DNA from 4 places in the Leclercia sp. genome. Region 3 is predicted to be linked to each of the others. Evidence: predicted binding sites of a transcription regulator. Region 3 holds the regulator's gene; each other region holds the start of a gene.
The links. The regulator PurR, encoded in region 3, represses purine synthesis genes. The targets are predictions, from matches to a motif close to CANGCAAACGTTTGCNTG.

Region 1 (4,247 bases), on a different contig from region 3:
CTGCTATCGCTATACCGGCCTGAGCGGGCTGGCGCTCACCATTATGGTGGTGGCGCTGCTGGCGATTCTGTTTGCCCTGCCGCGACCGAAAGTCAAAGCCAGCAAAGGCAAGCCGATGCCGTTTCGCGCGGTGCTGGGGCGCGTCTGGCCCTACGGCATGGCGCTGGCCCTCGGCTCGGCAGGCTTTGGAGTGATCGCCACCTTTATCACCCTGTTCTATGCCGATAAAGGCTGGGACGGGGCGGCCTTTGCCTTGACCCTGTTCAGCTGCGCCTTCGTCGGGACGCGGCTGCTGTTCCCGAACGGCATCAACCGGCTGGGCGGGCTGAACGTGGCCATCATCTGCTTTAGCGTTGAGATTGTCGGCCTGCTGCTGACCGGCATCGCCGATGCGCCGTGGATGGCGCGGATTGGGGTCTTCCTCGCGGGGGCGGGCTTCTCGCTGGTGTTCCCGGCGCTGGGGGTGGTGGCGGTCAAAGCGGTGCCGCAGCAGAACCAGGGCGCGGCGCTGGCGACCTACACGGTGTTTATGGATATGTCGTTGGGGATCACCGGGCCGCTGGCCGGGCTGGTGATGGCGTGGGCCGGGGTGCCGGTTATCTATCTGGCGGCGGCGGGGCTGGTGGCGGTGGCGTTACTGCTGACGTGGCGGCTAAAAAAATGGCCTCCAGCGGAGGCCACTTCATCGTGATGAATTACTGAATCACGAGGGTATTGATGATGTTCTCTGCGGCAGTTTGCGCTTTCTGCTGATCGTCAGCAGGCAGCGTGATCTGCAGGGTCAGGAGTTTGTTGTCCACTTTACCCAGCACGACGGAGGAGTAAGCGGTCTGGCCTTTAGCGGAGATAATGCTATCCAGCTGTTGCAGCTTTTGGCCTTTCAGCTCGATGGCTTTGTTGGTTACGACCTGCAGCTGCGGGTCGCGGCTGCGCTGCTGATCTTCCAGACGTTTCGCCAGCACGCCCAGGTCTTCATTAGTGTCATCACCGACGATCACAATCACCGCTTTTTGCCCGGTGGCATCGGAATAGACGTGCATGTTGTTGGCCTGGGTGCCCAGCTTGCCGCTCTGATCGGTCATATCCGCCGGCAGAGAGAAGCTGAGTTTGCCATCCATCAGGCTGACCGGCTGACCCGTGGCGTTGCTTTCCGCAGACGCAGCCTGAGCAGGCGTTTTGGTGTCGCTGTTATCACAGGCTGCCAGCCCCATCACCAGCAGGCCGATCCCGACATATTTAACCAGATTGCGCATTACATTCTTCCTTTCGATAAACGGCCATAACGGCGCATCAATCCATCTTATCACAACTGTTCAGGGGAACCCTTAACCAGCCTGCAATGCCGAGATTTCAGATTTATCCGCGAATCTTTTCAGCAACATATTCAGCAGCACGCCGTACATCGGCAGGAAGAAGACCAGGCTGATAAGCACCTTGAAGGCGTAATCCACGAGCGCAATTTCCATCCAGTGTTGCGCCATGAACGCATCCGGGCTGCGCCAGAAGGCAATAAAGAAAAAGGCCAGGGTGTCGCTGACGTTGCCAAACAGCGTCGAGGCGGTCGGAGCCAGCCACCAGCGATGGTTCTGCCGCAGGCGGTTAAACACATGCACGTCGAGGATCTGCCCCAGCGCATAGGCCATAAAGCTGGCGGCGGCGATACGGGCGACGAACAGGTTGAAGTGCGTCAGCGCCTCAAAGCCCTGCCAGCTGCCCATATAGAACAGGGACGAAATCACGTACGAAACGAACAGCGCCGGGAGCATGACGGCAAAGATAATGCGTCGCGCCAGCGGGGCGCCAAAGATGCGGACGGTGAGATCGGTCGCAAGGAAGATAAACGGGAAACTGAACGCGCCCCAGGTGGTATGAAAACCAAAAATGGAGATCGGCAGCTGCACCAGGTAGTTACTGGAGGTGATCACCAGCAGATGAAAAAGCGAAAGCCAGAACAACGCTTTTACGCGCTGCGATTGAGAGAACTGCGTCATATTGTGACCTTTTTGATTAGTATTTGGGGTGAGGGAACCCAATAAAGCCGCCGCATGATACTGCTTTGACGGCACTTTGCAATGGCTAATTTTCACGCAATCGTTAACCTGGTTTGCTTTGCCCGGCTCGCGGCGTAAACTACTGCCGTTTTTATCTGGACGAGACCACGATGACCGATCTGTTTACCCATCCGGACCACACCCTTGACGCCCAGGGCCTGCGCTGCCCGGAACCCGTCATGATGGTGCGCAAAACCGTGCGCACGATGCAATCCGGCGAAACGCTGTTAATTATTGCCGACGATCCGGCCACCACCCGCGATATTCCGGGCTTCTGTACCTTTATGGAACATGAGCTGCTGGCGCAGGAGACCGGGGCGCTGCCGTATCGGTATCTGATTCGCAAAGGGTAATGCCTTGTATGGGGTATGCGGCCTGATGCCCTCACCCCAACCCTCTCCCACGGGGAGAGGGCGCAAACCCGGCATGACCGCCGCCACAAATCTAAACCACCATTTCATTTTTTGGCGCTTTTTGTGAAGTGCTTCACCCTCGCTTTCCAGGCTGTAGTCTAGTTATTAAACGTATAACTAAAACGACGTTTCGATACTTACCCTCACTACCCTGGAGTTGACTCGATGAAAACGACCCTCAAGCCGTTGCTGGCCGCGCTGTGTCTGTCTGCTGTCGCTGCCTCTGTTTCTGCTCAAACCATTAAAGCTGCCGATGTGCATCCCGAAGGCTACCCGAACGTGGTGGCGGTGCAGCATATGGGTGAAAAACTCAAACAACAAACCGACGGCAAGCTGGAGATGAAAGTCTTCCCCGGCGGCGTGCTGGGGGATGAAAAGCAGATGATTGAGCAGGCCCAGCTGGGGGCCATCGATATCATTCGCGTCTCCATGGCGCCTGTGGCTGCGATCCTGCCGGATATCGAAGTCTTTACGCTGCCCTACGTCTTCCGCGATGAAGACCATATGCACAAAGTGATCGACGGCGATATCGGCAAGCAGATCGGTGAGAAGCTGACCGCCAACCCGAAATCCCGGCTGGTGTTTCTCGGCTGGATGGACTCTGGCACCCGTAACCTGATCACCAAGAACCCGGTGGTGAAACCGGAAGATCTGAAAGGGATGAAGATCCGCGTTCAGGGCAGCCCGGTGGCGCTTGCCACCCTGAAAGACATGGGGGCCAACTCGGTGGCGATGGGGGTCAGCGAAGTCTACAGCGGGATGCAGACCGGGGTGATTGACGGTGCGGAAAACAACCCGCCAACCTTTGTTGCTCACAACTACATGCCGGTGGCAAAAAACTACACCCTCAGCGGCCACTTTATCACCCCGGAAATGCTGCTCTACTCCAAAGTGAAATGGGACAAGCTGAGCGCCGACGAGCAGGAAAAGATTAAGACCCTCGCCCGCGAAGCCCAGTTTGAGCAGCGCAAGCTGTGGGAAGCCTACAACACCCAGGCGCTGGAAAAAATGAAAGCCGGCGGCGTGCAGTTCCATGACATCGACAAGTCGGTGTTTATCAAAGCGACGGAGCCGGTGCGCGCCCAGTATGGCGAACAGCATCAGGATCTGATGAAAGCGATCGCTGACGTCCAGTAACCCTCTGCGTGGAGGACGTATGTCCGAACACTATCTGAAGTGGATGGATCGCCTGTACCTGCTCGCCATGGCCGTGGCGGGCGTTTCGTTGCTGGTGATGACCATCGTGATCCCGATAGGGATTTTTTCCCGCTATGTCCTCAATCGTGGCGAGTCCTGGCCGGAGCCGATCGCCATCATCTGCATGGTGACCTTTACCTTTATCGGCGCTGCGGTGGGCTACCGCGCCGGATCGCATATCGCGGTGAACATGCTCACCGACCGCCTGCCCGCGGCGTTAAAAATGTTCTGCACCCGGGTGGTGGATGTGCTGATGCTGCTGATATCACTGATCATCTTCTGGTACAGCTATCTGCTCTGCATCGAACTGTGGGAACAGCCGGTGGCGGAGTTCCCGGTGCTGACCTCCGGCGAGAGCTATCTGCCGCTGCCCATCGGTTCAGCGATCCTCATTTTGTTTGTCCTTGAGCGCCTGCTGTTTGGCACCCAGGAAAACCGTCCGGTCGTGCTGATCGGCAACCACAGTTAAGGGGTGGATCATGGATGCATTTGTTTTGCTCTTCACCCTCGCCATTTTGCTGGCGCTGGGGATGCCGGTGGCCTTTGCCGTGGGCTTAAGCGCGGTGGCCGGGGCGCTGTGGATCGA
Region 2 (4,247 bases), 380 kb from region 3:
GACCGGCTCCGGGAGCCCCATCGTTTTTGCCAGCAAGGCGATACTGGCCTGACGCTGGCTCTGAGTAAGGGCATCCGCTTCGCTAAAGGTATTCAGTACGCCCTGGACAAATTCACCGTTCTTCTCCGCATAAGGGCGAGCGGCCAGATAGAAGGAGCCGGTCTGTTTCAGGGTTTCGCCATCTTTTAACACCCTGACGCCACCCTGCAGCAGGGCCGCGGAGTAGTAGGGATCCCAGATTGCCCAGGCATCAACGTTATTTTGTTGGAAGGCGGCGCGGGCATCCGCCGGAGAAAGATAAATTGGCTGAATATCTTTAAAGGTCAGACCCGCCTGTTGTAGGGCTCGCAATAACAGATTGTGTGAGCTGGAGCCTTTCTGGAAAGCCACTTTATGGCCTTTGAGATCCGCCACGGTTTTTATCGGGCTGTTTTCAGGAACAAGGATCACTTCGGCTTTTGGTTTTGGCGGCTCAACGCCAACGTAAACCAGATCCGCACCGGCGGCCTGGGCGAAGATTGGCGGGATATCGCCGGTGCTGCCGATATCGATACTGCCGACGTTCAGCGCCTCCAGCATCTGTGGACCTGCCGGGAACTCCACCCAGGAGAATTTGGTGTCCGGGTAGCGTTTTTCCAGCAGCTGATGGCTTTTTGCCAGCACCATGCTGATGCTGCCTTTCTGGTAGCCAATACGCAGGCTCTCGGGCGCGGGCTCGGCGGCGTGCGCCAGACCGGAGAGGACCACCAGGCCCGCCAGGCTCAGGCGTAAAAGGGATTTAAACATGGGCGACTCCTTTCTGAAGACCAAAAGCGGGAACCTGAACGTCGCGGCGGTGCAGCGCCTGCCAGAAGGTCTCCAGGGCGCTGTCGAGACGGGTTTGCAGGTTGGGGGTAAAGTGAGGTTTGTGCTGGTAGTCGATCACCTGTGAGTCGTCGGCAAACACGCCGTGCAGGATCTCCTGAGCCTTCAGGGCGTTGAGCACCGGCTTCAGGGCATAATCCACCGCCAGCAGGTGAGCCACGGTGCCGCCGGTCGCCAGCGGCAGCACAATTTTGCCCTCCAGCGCGCGCTCTGGCAGCAGATCGAGCAGGGTTTTCAGGGCACCGGAAAACGAGGCTTTATAGACCGGGGTAGCGACGATCAGCCCATCGGCATCCTTAAGCTGCTCGTTCAGGGTTTTCAGTGCCGGGCTGTCGAAGCGGGCATAGAGAAGATCTTCCGGGGCGAAGTTATGCAAATTCCAGTGGAACACCTCAACATCCAGTGAAGTCAGTTGCTCCCGGGCGTATTCCAGCAGCGCGCTGGAGCGGGAAGGAAATCGCGGACTGCCAGCCAACGTAATGACGCGCATAGATGCTCCTTATAACCAATTGTTTGCTTTTATCTAACATTGATAACATTTGTTGGCAGTGTGGCATCGCTGACTTATTCCACTAAATGATTTATCCGCAAGATAAATGCCAAAAAATGAATAAAGGAGGGGTGAAAAGTAAACGATTGCGTATAGCGGCGCTTTTTTTGCCGCAGGTCAATTCCCTTTCCCGCTGCGATCGCAGATAATACGCCCCCGGTTTGCACACCGGGAATCCAGGAGAGTTCATGTACTACCCCTTCGTTCGTAAAGCCCTTTTCCAGCTCGATCCTGAGCGCGCTCATGAATTTACATTCCAGCAATTACGCCGTATTACCGGAACCCCACTCGAAGCGCTGGTGCGCCAGAGAGTGATGGAGAAGCCGGTCACCTGCATGGGATTAACCTTTAAAAATCCACTGGGTCTGGCGGCGGGGCTGGATAAAAACGGCGAGTGCATCGATGCACTGGGTGCGATGGGCTTTGGCTCCATCGAAATTGGCACCGTCACGCCACGCCCGCAGCCGGGTAACGACAAGCCGCGCCTGTTCCGACTGGTCGAGGCCGAAGGGCTGATCAACCGCATGGGCTTTAATAACCTCGGCGTCGATCACCTGGTCGAGAACGTGAAGAAAGCGCATTTCGATGGCGTTCTGGGCATTAATATCGGCAAAAATAAAGACACGCCGGTCGAGCAGGGCAAAGATGACTACCTGATTTGTATGGAAAAAGTCTATGCCTACGCCGGGTATATTGCGGTGAATATCTCTTCACCTAACACCCCGGGCCTGCGCACGCTGCAATATGGTGAAGCGCTCGACGATTTATTACTCGCCATCAAGAATAAGCAAAATGAACTCCAGGCGACGCACCATAAATATGTCCCGGTCGCTGTTAAAATCGCCCCGGATCTGACCGAAGAAGAGCTGGCGCAGGTCGCGGATAGTTTGGTTCGCCATAATATTGATGGTGTTATTGCCACCAATACGACTCTCGATCGTTCCCTGGTTCAGGGGATGAAATATTGCGACGAAATGGGGGGCCTGAGTGGGCGTCCGGTGCAGTTAAAAAGCACAGAAATTATCCGCCGCCTGTCGCAGGAATTAAATGGTCGCCTACCGATTATCGGCGTAGGCGGTATAGATTCGGTCATGGCCGCGCGCGAGAAGATGGCGGCCGGCGCTTCGCTGGTGCAGATATATTCCGGCTTTATTTTTAAAGGGCCGCCGCTGATTAAAGAAATCGTTAATCATATCTAATCTTTTAGCATCATTGACAACCAGGGCTTTATTTCCAGCTCTGGTTGTTTTATATTCCCGGACTGTTGCTTTATTAGACATTGTAGTCTTTGATTATTGAAGTTAAAAAAGCGAAGCGGCAATCAGGACTTTCTTACGACAGGACGTTTTGGGAACGGGAGAGACAGATGCGAATTAAACCTGACGATAACTGGCGCTGGTATTTCTGTGACGAGCACGATCGCATGATGCTCGATCTCGCCAATGGTATGTTGTTTCGCTCTCGTTTTGCTCGCCGGATGTTAACCCCGGACGCCTTTGCCGATACCGGTTTTTGCGTCGATGATGCCGCCCTCTATTTCTCTTTTGAAGAGAAGTGCCGCGATCTCGAACTGTCAAAAGAACAACGCGCCGAACTGGTGCTCAATGCGCTGGTGGCGATCCGCTTCCTGAAACCTCAAATGCCAAAAAGCTGGCACTTCCTGGCTCACAATGAGCGCTGGTCGCCGGTCACCGGTGACGCCGCTTGCGCCAGCCTGAGCGAGAGTGCAGAACAGGTGAATTTGCTGGTGGTGGAGCCGGGCGATAACGCCGCACTTTGTTTACTGGCGCAGCCAGCGGTGACTATCGCCGGACGCACTATGCAGCTGGGCGACCCGATTAAAGTGATGAATGACCGACTTAAACCACAGCCGGTCAGCTTCAGTCTCGAGCAGGCCGTTTAGGCTTCCAGCTGTACCGAGGTTTTTGGTACGCAGCTGCAGCACAGAATAGTGCCGTCGCTGCCGATGGCCGATTTCTTCAGCGCACTCACTTCGCCTTCGACCAGCGTGATGCGACAGCATCCGCAGATCCCCGCACGACAGGAATAGGGCACGCGAATACCGGCCTGTTCAAGCTGTTCCAGTAACACCTGCTGATTATTACCGCGTATCGTCTGACCCTGCCACTGGATGGTCACCGCCGTCGCGGGCTGTGTCTCCACCTCGGTTGGCTCTTCCTCAGCGCCTGCGCCGTAGATCCGCCCTGGCCCGGTCGTAAGAATTTCCACTTCGTCGCCCACGCGGATCACGCCGCTGGTGCGCGGGATCAGGTTCTGACCGAAATCCACATCGCCGTTATCCTGGGCGGTACGGAAGGATTGCAGGGTTTTCAGCGGCTCCCCGGCAGGGTGCTTCTGCCCCTTTTCCGGGCTGACGGTGGTAAAGATGCAACGGCTGCAGGGTTTCACCACGTCAAAGATGACGTCGCCGATGCGGATCGCTTTCCAGGTGTCTTCTTCCCAGGCCGTTGCGCCGGTGACCACCAGGTTCGGGCGGAACTGCTCCATCTGCACGCTGGCCGGGCAGCGCTTTTGCAGATCGCGCAGCGAAGCGTCGTTGGTCAGCAGGAACGGGAAGCCGTCGGCAAACGACAGCGGCACCGCAGCATAATTTTTGACGCGTCGCGTCATTTCAGGCCCGACCCAGCGGAGCTGCACCGGGCGGGAAAAGAACTCGCTCAGCCAGCGGTTGATCGCCTCCGGGGCAATACGCGCGGTAAAGTGGTTGCCCCACACTTCGGTTGGGGCATCTGCTGGCGCAAAGTCGCTGAAGCGAACGATACTACTGGAACCGTCCGGCGCAGTGAGATGCAGACCATCCTGCACCGGGGCC
Region 3 (4,247 bases):
TTTTCGCCCGCCCCACCCGCAGGTAAGGAGAAGAACAGCGCGATCATCGAGACGACACCCAGCAGCGCGGTAGCCAGGAAGGACATCCGCCAGCCAATGACTTCGCCCATCCAGGTTGCGGCAGGCACGCCGCCAATATTGGCGATGGTCAGGCCCATAAACATGGTGGCGACGGCGCTGGCCTGCTTGTGTTTCGGCACCACGCTTGCGGCCACTACCGACCCGAGGCCAAAGAAGGCACCGTGGTTCAGGCTGGTGAGAATACGCGACAGCATCAGGGTGGTGTAATCCGGCGAGAGCGCCGAGAGAACGTTACCCACGGTAAAGATCGCCATCAGAAAGATCAGCGCGTTGCGGCGTCCGCGATGGGACAGCAGGAGGGTCATCAGGGGCGCGCCCACCATCACGCCGATGGCGTAGGCGCTGATCAGCATGCCTGCAGCGGGAATAGAGACATCCACGCCCCGGGCAATAACCGGTAGCAGGCCCATCGGGGAAAATTCGGTGGTACCGATACCAAAGGCACCAATGGCCAGGGCCAGCAGCGGAAAATTGATTCTCATACTTCAACTCCAGACACCGTGTCGTCAGGCGACACAGAACAATGAAGGCGAAAGCATGACATCAATCACAAAAAATGAGAAGTTAACAATTTAGCAAAAGATTTTTGCAGGGCGCGTAACAATAAGCGAAAAGGAACGAGGGAGAGCTGACCTCTCCCGCATCAATCAGTGCAGTGCCGCAGTCAGACCGCTGGCAACAATCAGACTCAGAACAATAATGGTAGTAATCAGCGAAAACTTAAGATCGGTACTCATCAATTTTTCTCCTTTTAATCACCCTACGAAGAGTGAGCTTGCTCATTTTTACACAGTTGAGGGTAAAAATCTTGCAGGATTTAGATTGATATCGGTTTTTGCTCTTCCCCTTTGGGCCAAGATAAGACAAAATTCCACGCTAAATTTATTAGCGTACCGGCCATTGACCCCCTCCTGACGTCCTGTGTCGTTTTCCCGGCGTACCGCAATTCAAATTGCGCAATTAGGGCGAGTGAAGGCAAACGTTTACCTATTGGTTTTTCAGGAGCTTAGATATGGTCTGGAGTGACATCTGATGGCAACAATTAAAGACGTGGCGAAACGCGCAAACGTTTCCACTACAACCGTATCACATGTTATTAACAAAACCCGCTTTGTCGCGGAAGAGACCCGCAACAACGTCTGGGCGGCCATTAAAGAGCTGCACTACTCTCCAAGCGCCGTGGCCCGTAGTCTGAAGGTGAATCACACCAAATCGATCGGCCTGCTGGCGACCAGCAGTGAAGCGCCCTATTTTGCGGAAATTATTGAAGCGGTAGAGAAGAACTGCTTCCAGAAAGGCTACACCCTGATCCTCGGCAACGCCTGGAACAGCCTCGAAAAACAGCGGGCCTATCTGTCGATGATGGCGCAAAAGCGCGTCGACGGTCTGCTGGTGATGTGTTCCGAATACCCGGAACCCCTGCTCACCATGCTGGAAGAGTATCGCAATATTCCGATGGTGGTGATGGACTGGGGCGAAGCGAAGGCCGACTTTACCGATTCGGTGATCGATAACGCCTTTGAAGGCGGCTACATGGCCGGTCGTTATCTGATCGAACGCGGCCACCGCGAAATCGGCGTGATCCCGGGGGCGCTGGAGCGCAACACCGGTGCCGGGCGTCTGGCGGGCTTTATGAAGGCGATGGAAGAGGCATTAATCACGGTGCCGGAAAACTGGATCGTGCAGGGTGACTTTGAGCCGGAGTCCGGCTACCGCGCCATGCAGCAGATCCTCTCCCAGAGCCCGCGTCCAACCGCCATCTTCTGCGGCGGGGATATTATGGCGATGGGTGCGCTCTGCGCCGCCGATGAGATGGGTCTGCGCGTTCCGCAGGACGTTTCGCTGATCGGGTATGATAACGTGCGCAACGCCCGCTTCTTTACCCCGGCGCTGACCACCATCCACCAGCCGAAAGATTCGCTGGGGGAGACCGCCTTCAATATGCTGCTGGACCGTATCGTCAATAAGCGCGAAGAGTCCCAGTCCATTGAGGTACATCCGCGCCTGATTGAACGCCGCTCCGTCGCGGATGGTCCGTTCCGCGACTACCGCCGTTAATCCTCTCCGGGAGCCAGCATCTCTGGCTCCCGCAGCCACTCCCGGTTCATCGTTTCACTGTCTCCCAGATAATCCAGCAGCCAGGCCAAAGCCGGCGACATATCGTTTTGTTGCCAGGTCAGGCAGCACGCCGCATCCGGGAAGGGATTTTCCAGCGTTAGCTCAACCCACTTGCCGCTGTCGATCCACGGTCGGGCAAAATGCACCGGCACCATCCCCACGCACAGGCCGGCCGAGAGGCAGGTGGCCGACGATTCCCAGTCGGGTGTAACAATCCGCCGCTGGTTGTCCAGCAGCCAGGTGATGCGTTTCGGCAGCGAGCGGGAGGTGTCTTCGCGCACCAGCGAGGGCCAGTTGCGCAGGGTATCATCGCTGAGCGGCCCTTCCATGGCGGCCAGCGGATGATGGCTGGCGACCACGCAAATCCAGCTCAGCGTGCCCATATCACGAAACGCATAGCGTCCCCCGACCGGGATCGCCTGGGTGGCACCTATCGCCATCTCCACCCTGCCGTCCGCCAGCGCGTCCCAGACGCCGTTAAAGACCTCCTGCGAGACCCGCAGCTCGACGTCCGAAAAGTGGCGGTAAAAATCGACAATCATCTGCCGGGTGCGCTCGGGGCGCACGATATTATCCACCGCAATGGAGATATGGCTGCGCCAGCCGTTGGCGATCTGCTGACACTGTTCGCGGGTGATCTGCATTTTTTTGATAACAGACCGCCCCTCTTTCAGAAACCAGGTCCCGGCGGGGGTCAACTCCACGTCGCGATGACGCCGTTCAAACAGCGGCACCGCCAGCCACTCCTCCAGCTGACGCACGGTATAGCTGATGGCGGACGGAACGCGATGCAGCTCCTGCGCTGCTCCGCTGAAGCTGCCGTTACGCGCGACGGCATCCACCACTTCAAGAGAATATTCTGACCACATTTTCTGCCTGCAAAATTTTTGAACGCAACCGCCAAATATTAGCGTTTCACAAGCGGGTTTGCACTCCCTACACTCAGCGCCTACCCATACCTGCGCCCAAACGGAGAATAGAACAATGACACCCGGGAAAGGATTTTTAGTCTGGCTCGGCGGCTTAAGCGTGCTGGGCTTCCTCGCCACCGATATGTACCTGCCTGCCTTCTCGATCATGCAGGAGGATCTGCAAACCCCGGCGGCCGCCATTAGCGCCAGCCTGAGCCTGTTCCTGGCAGGCTTTGCCTTTGCCCAACTGCTGTGGGGACCGATGTCCGACCGCTTCGGCCGTAAGCCGGTGCTGCTGGCTGGTTTAGCCATTTTTGCCCTCGGCTGCCTCGGCATGCTGTGGGTCCGCGATGCCACCTGGCTGCTGGTGCTGCGCTTTATCCAGGCGGTGGGGGTCTGCGCCGCAGCGGTGACCTGGCAGGCGCTGGTAACCGATTACTACCCGGCCTCGCGCACTAACCGCATTTTCGCCACCATCATGCCGCTGGTCGGTCTCTCTCCGGCGCTGGCGCCGCTGCTGGGCAGCTGGATCCTCGCCCACTTCAGCTGGCAGGCCATTTTTGCAGTGCTGTTTGTTATCACCCTGGTGCTGATGATCCCGGCGTTTTTCCTGAAGCCGACAGCGACAAAAAAAGGACAATCTGAGCAACGCGTTACCTTTGTTTCGCTGCTCCGCTCGCGCACCTATCGCGGCAACGTGCTGATCTACGCCGCCTGCTCCGCGAGCTTCTTCGCCTGGCTGACCGGCTCGCCGTTTATTCTCAGCGACATGGGCTACAGCCCGGCGGCGATCGGCCTGAGCTACGTGCCGCAGACCATCGCCTTCCTGATCGGTGGCTATGGCTGCCGTGCCGCGCTGCAGAAGTGGCAGGGCCACCAGATGCTGCCGTGGCTGCTGGGGCTGTTTGCCTTCAGCGTGATCGCCACCTGGGCGGTCGGGTTTATCCCGGGCGCGGGCCTGGCTGAGCTGCTGATCCCCTTCTGCCTGATGGCGGTGGCGAACGGCGCAATCTACCCGATTGTGGTCGCGCAGGCCCTGCGTCCCTTCCCGCAGGCGACCGGCAGCGCAGCCGCTCTGCAAAACACCCTGCAACTGGGCCTCTGCTTCCTGGCGAGCCTGCTGGTATCGTGGCTGAT
Region 4 (4,247 bases), on a different contig from region 3:
GTCGATCAAATCCATATAGCGATCTTCCAGACGCAGACAGACATCAATGTGCGGATAGCGCTCGAGGAATGCCGGGATTAAAGGATGGATCACAAAACGTCCTACGGCTTTTGGCACGCTCATTGTCAGCTTTCCCTGCGCAACGGTCTGCAGGCTGCTGCCTGAATCCATCGCCTGCTGCGCCGCGTCCACCATATCCAGCGCATGTTCATAAACCGATTTTCCGGTCACGGTAAGGGCCAGTTTGCGCGTGGTGCGGTGCAGTAATTTACATCCCATTTCCTTTTCAAGTCGAGAAACACAGCGGCTAATCGCCGAGGGCGTTGCGCCAGTGAGCCGGGCTGCGGTTGAAAAATTGCCATGTTCTACGATGGTGACGAAAGTGGCGAGATCGGGAAGCAGGGTAGGTTTCATTTGTGCATACCAGGCAAGAGTGCAATGTGTGAGTGGCCGATTATCGACACTCAAGTGATGAATATACTGTCAGGGTACAGAGGAGAACAACCATGACAGAACGACTTTATTACACCAGTGACGCGACAGCAGGCCGGGCGCAGGTAATCCGCTGCACCGAAGAGCCTGACGGCCGTTACGCCATTGAGCTCAATCAAACCCTTTTCCATCCGCAGGGGGGCGGACAGCCCGCGGATCGAGGATCGATCGCCGGGATGGTGGTAGAAGCGGTCTCCCTGCGCGGAGAGCAGGTCGTTCACATTCTGTCCGGCGCGCTTGCGCCAGGCGAGGTGGAGATACAGGTCGATGAAGATGTGAGAGAACGTCACGCCCGCTGGCACAGCGCAGGCCATTTGATTGGCTATGCCGGCGAGCAGTTTGGCTGGAAGCCGGTAAAAGCCCATCACTGGCCCGGTGAAGGGCGGATTACCTTTATGCCCGGCGAGCCTCAGGGCCTTCTGCCTGATGCCAGGGCTCTGATGGCCATGATTGACGGCTGGAAAGCCGACAACCTGCTTCGCCATACCGAAACTGAATCCGGCAGACGCAAGGTTCGCTTTGGCGATCTCCCGGCCTACCTGTGCGGAGGAACGCACGTTAAACAGCTGGCGGATATTGGGTTAGTGCAGATCCTCGGGCTGAAGATGAAAAAGGGGCAACTGGTAGTCACCTATGCCCTGGATTAACAGGGAGATTGGCCGTAAAGCGGGGGAGTGACTCTAAAGCCGGATTCAGGGCAATGATGAACCCGCGAAACGGATCATCCTGCCGCCTGCGCTGGAGATACGTGAATCATGCGGTATTCACTGACGATCATGTCTTTCACTGATATCTCTCCCTGTTTATCATTAAATTCTAATTATTGGCGTTTTCAGATAGCGGCATCGACAGAGGCTGGTTAATCTGAAAAGGTTTACATCATTTTAACGTAAGAGAATAACTATGCATGATGCACAGGTCCGCGTCGCGATTGCTGGCGCGGGTGGCCGTATGGGCCGTCAGTTAATTCAGGCGACATTACAGATGGATGGCGTCACCCTGGGCGCGGCTCTGGAGCGAGAAGGATCATCCCTGCTGGGCGCCGATGCCGGGGAACTGGCGGGCGCAGGCAGGTCCGGCGTGACCGTACAAAGCAGCCTCGAGGCGGTAAAAGATGACTTCGATGTCTTCATCGACTTCACCCGTCCGGAAGGTACGCTCAGTCACCTGGCGTTTTGTCGTCAGCATGGCAAAGGAATGGTTATTGGCACCACCGGTTTCGATGATGCAGGTAAAGAGTCTATTCAGGATGCGGCCAAAGAGATCGCTATCGTCTTTGCAGCGAACTTCAGCGTGGGCGTGAACGTCATGCTCAAACTGCTGGAGAAAGCGGCGAAGGTGATGGGGGATTACACCGACATCGAAATCATCGAAGCGCACCACCGCTATAAAGTCGATGCCCCGTCAGGTACCGCGCTGGCGATGGGCGAGGCGATTGCTCAGGCGATGGATAAGGATTTGAAAGAGTGCGCCGTCTACACCCGGGAAGGCCATACCGGTGAACGCGTTCCCGGCACCATTGGTTTTGCCACCGTGCGTGCGGGCGACATTGTGGGCGAACATACTGCGATGTTTGCCGATATTGGCGAGCGCGTTGAGATCACCCATAAAGCGTCAAGTCGTATGACTTTTGCAAATGGGGCTGTTCGTTCTGCAATTTGGTTGAAAGGCAAAAAAAATGGTCTCTTTGACATGCGAGATGTGCTCGATCTTAACAATTTATAATCATAGTTACCCTTCGTGATGTGGTTATTGCAGTCATAATTAGTTGATTGCAGAGGGCAATATTTTATTGCCCTTTAATTTTATCTGTTTCGTTCTGTTTCTATTATTAAGCGTCCATAAAGTGGAGTTATTGCCATTATTTTTGTTTCAACATTGTGAATTTTGACCAAGTGGTCCACTTTTTGAGGCTGCGAAAGCACTCTTTAAACTAAACGTGTCTCGCAAGCGTTTTCTTAAGTGATTTAGTTGATCTTTTTGCCCGTTAAAAGCTTTCCTGTCCATCAGTGGCACAAAAACTACAAATAAAACCTGCTTTTTAAGTTGACTTTCCCCTGCCAAATCCCCAGAATGCCGCCGTTTGCCGAAAATCCACTGGCAGCAGATTTGCATTGCTTCGTACTACGGTTATGAATTAATATGCAAATAAAGTGAGTGAATATTCTCTGGAGGGTGTTTTGATTAAGTCAGCGCTATTGGTTCTGGAAGACGGAACCCAGTTTATCGGTCGGGCCATTGGGGCAACAGGTTCGGCGGTTGGGGAAGTCGTTTTCAATACTTCAATGACCGGTTATCAAGAAATCCTCACTGATCCTTCCTATTCCCGCCAAATCGTTACTCTAACTTATCCCCATATCGGTAATGTCGGCACCAACGCCGCTGATGAAGAGTCCTCCCAGGTACATGCACAAGGTCTGATTATTCGCGACCTGCCGCTGATTGCCAGCAACTACCGCAATACCGAAGACCTCTCTTCCTACCTGAAACGCCATAACATCGTGGCGATTGCCGATATCGATACCCGTAAGTTGACGCGTCTGCTGCGTGAAAAAGGTGCCCAGAACGGCTGCATCATCGCGGGCGACAACCTCGATGCGGCCCTGGCGCAGGAAAAAGCCAAAGCCTTCCCGGGGTTGAACGGCATGGATCTGGCAAAAGAAGTGACCACCGCTGAGGCCTACAGCTGGACTCAGGGAAGCTGGACGCTGGCAGGTGAACTGCCGGAAGCCAAAAAAGAAGACGAACTGCCGTTCCACGTGGTGGCTTACGACTACGGCGCCAAGCGCAACATTCTGCGCATGCTGGTGGATCGCGGCTGCCGTCTGACCGTTGTGCCGGCAAAGACCCCGGCAGACGACGTGCTGAAGATGAACCCGGATGGGATCTTCCTCTCTAACGGCCCGGGTGACCCGGCACCGTGCGACTACGCTATCGACGCGATTAAGAGCTTCCTCGAAACCGATATTCCGGTATTCGGCATCTGTCTCGGCCATCAGCTGCTGGCGCTGGCGAGCGGTGCGAAAACCGTGAAGATGAAGTTCGGTCACCACGGTGGCAACCACCCGGTGAAAGATATCGACAACAATACGGTGATGATCACCGCGCAGAACCACGGTTTTGCTGTCGATGAAGCCTCCATGCCTGCCACCCTGCGCGTAACGCACAAGTCGCTGTTCGATGGCACCCTGCAGGGGATTCATCGCACCGACAAACCGGCGTTCAGCTTCCAGGGGCACCCGGAAGCCAGCCCAGGCCCGCACGATGCCGCGCCGCTGTTCGATCACTTTATCGAACTTATCGAGCAATACCGTAAGACCGCTAAATAATCAGGAGCCGAGAAGACCATGCCAAAACGTACAGACATAAAAAGCATCCTGATCCTTGGCGCTGGCCCGATTGTTATCGGCCAGGCCTGCGAATTCGACTACTCCGGTGCCCAGGCCTGTAAAGCCCTGCGCGAAGAGGGTTACCGCGTTATCCTGGTGAACTCCAACCCGGCAACCATCATGACCGACCCGGAAATGGCTGATGCGACCTACATCGAGCCGATTCACTGGGAAGTGGTACGTAAAATCATTGAAAAAGAGCGTCCTGATGCGGTACTGCCGACCATGGGCGGCCAGACGGCGCTGAACTGCGCGCTGGAGCTGGAGCGTCAGGGCGTGCTGGCCGAGTTCGGCGTGACCATGATTGGCGCCACCGCCGACGCGATTGATAAAGCCGAAGACCGCCGCCGTTTCGACGTGGCGATG

Region 1: tusA (sulfurtransferase TusA) is a predicted target of PurR. The motif match lies at 2,085-2,102, and genes of this name have one in related genera.
Region 2: pyrD (quinone-dependent dihydroorotate dehydrogenase) is a predicted target of PurR. The motif match lies at 1,490-1,507, and genes of this name have one in related genera.
Region 4: carA (glutamine-hydrolyzing carbamoyl-phosphate synthase small subunit) is a predicted target of PurR. The motif match lies at 2,436-2,453, and genes of this name have one in related genera.

Annotation. Positions count from the first base shown of each region.
Region 1 is NZ_DAIQCE010000005.1:153,524-157,770, reverse strand. Features, by position in the region: partial or broken gene V7Q49_RS14960 (MFS transporter) at 1-691, shown strand, start outside; gene V7Q49_RS14955 (DcrB family lipoprotein) at 696-1,253, opposite strand; gene V7Q49_RS14950 (7-cyano-7-deazaguanine/7-aminomethyl-7-deazaguanine transporter) at 1,326-1,991, opposite strand; gene tusA (sulfurtransferase TusA) at 2,162-2,404, shown strand; gene V7Q49_RS14940 (TRAP transporter substrate-binding protein) at 2,630-3,601, shown strand; gene V7Q49_RS14935 (TRAP transporter small permease) at 3,621-4,130, shown strand; gene V7Q49_RS14930 (TRAP transporter large permease) at 4,141-4,247, shown strand, end outside.
Region 2 is NZ_DAIQCE010000001.1:1,746,090-1,750,336, reverse strand. Features, by position in the region: gene V7Q49_RS08345 (sulfonate ABC transporter substrate-binding protein) at 1-786, opposite strand, end outside; gene ssuE (NADPH-dependent FMN reductase) at 779-1,354, opposite strand; gene pyrD (quinone-dependent dihydroorotate dehydrogenase) at 1,603-2,613, shown strand; gene zapC (cell division protein ZapC) at 2,781-3,317, shown strand; gene V7Q49_RS08325 (YcbX family protein) at 3,314-4,247, opposite strand, start outside.
Region 3 is NZ_DAIQCE010000001.1:1,368,683-1,372,929, forward strand. Features, by position in the region: gene V7Q49_RS06405 (MFS transporter) at 1-563, opposite strand, end outside; gene cydH (cytochrome bd-I oxidase subunit CydH) at 729-818, opposite strand; gene purR (HTH-type transcriptional repressor PurR) at 1,114-2,139, shown strand; gene punR (DNA-binding transcriptional activator PunR) at 2,136-3,068, opposite strand; gene punC (purine nucleoside transporter PunC) at 3,184-4,247, shown strand, end outside.
Region 4 is NZ_DAIQCE010000003.1:130,603-134,849, reverse strand. Features, by position in the region: gene V7Q49_RS12055 (LysR family transcriptional regulator) at 1-414, opposite strand, end outside; gene V7Q49_RS12050 (alanyl-tRNA editing protein) at 507-1,139, shown strand; partial or broken gene V7Q49_RS12045 (LacI family transcriptional regulator) at 1,141-1,263, shown strand; gene dapB (4-hydroxy-tetrahydrodipicolinate reductase) at 1,396-2,217, shown strand; gene carA (glutamine-hydrolyzing carbamoyl-phosphate synthase small subunit) at 2,673-3,821, shown strand; gene carB (carbamoyl-phosphate synthase large subunit) at 3,840-4,247, shown strand, end outside.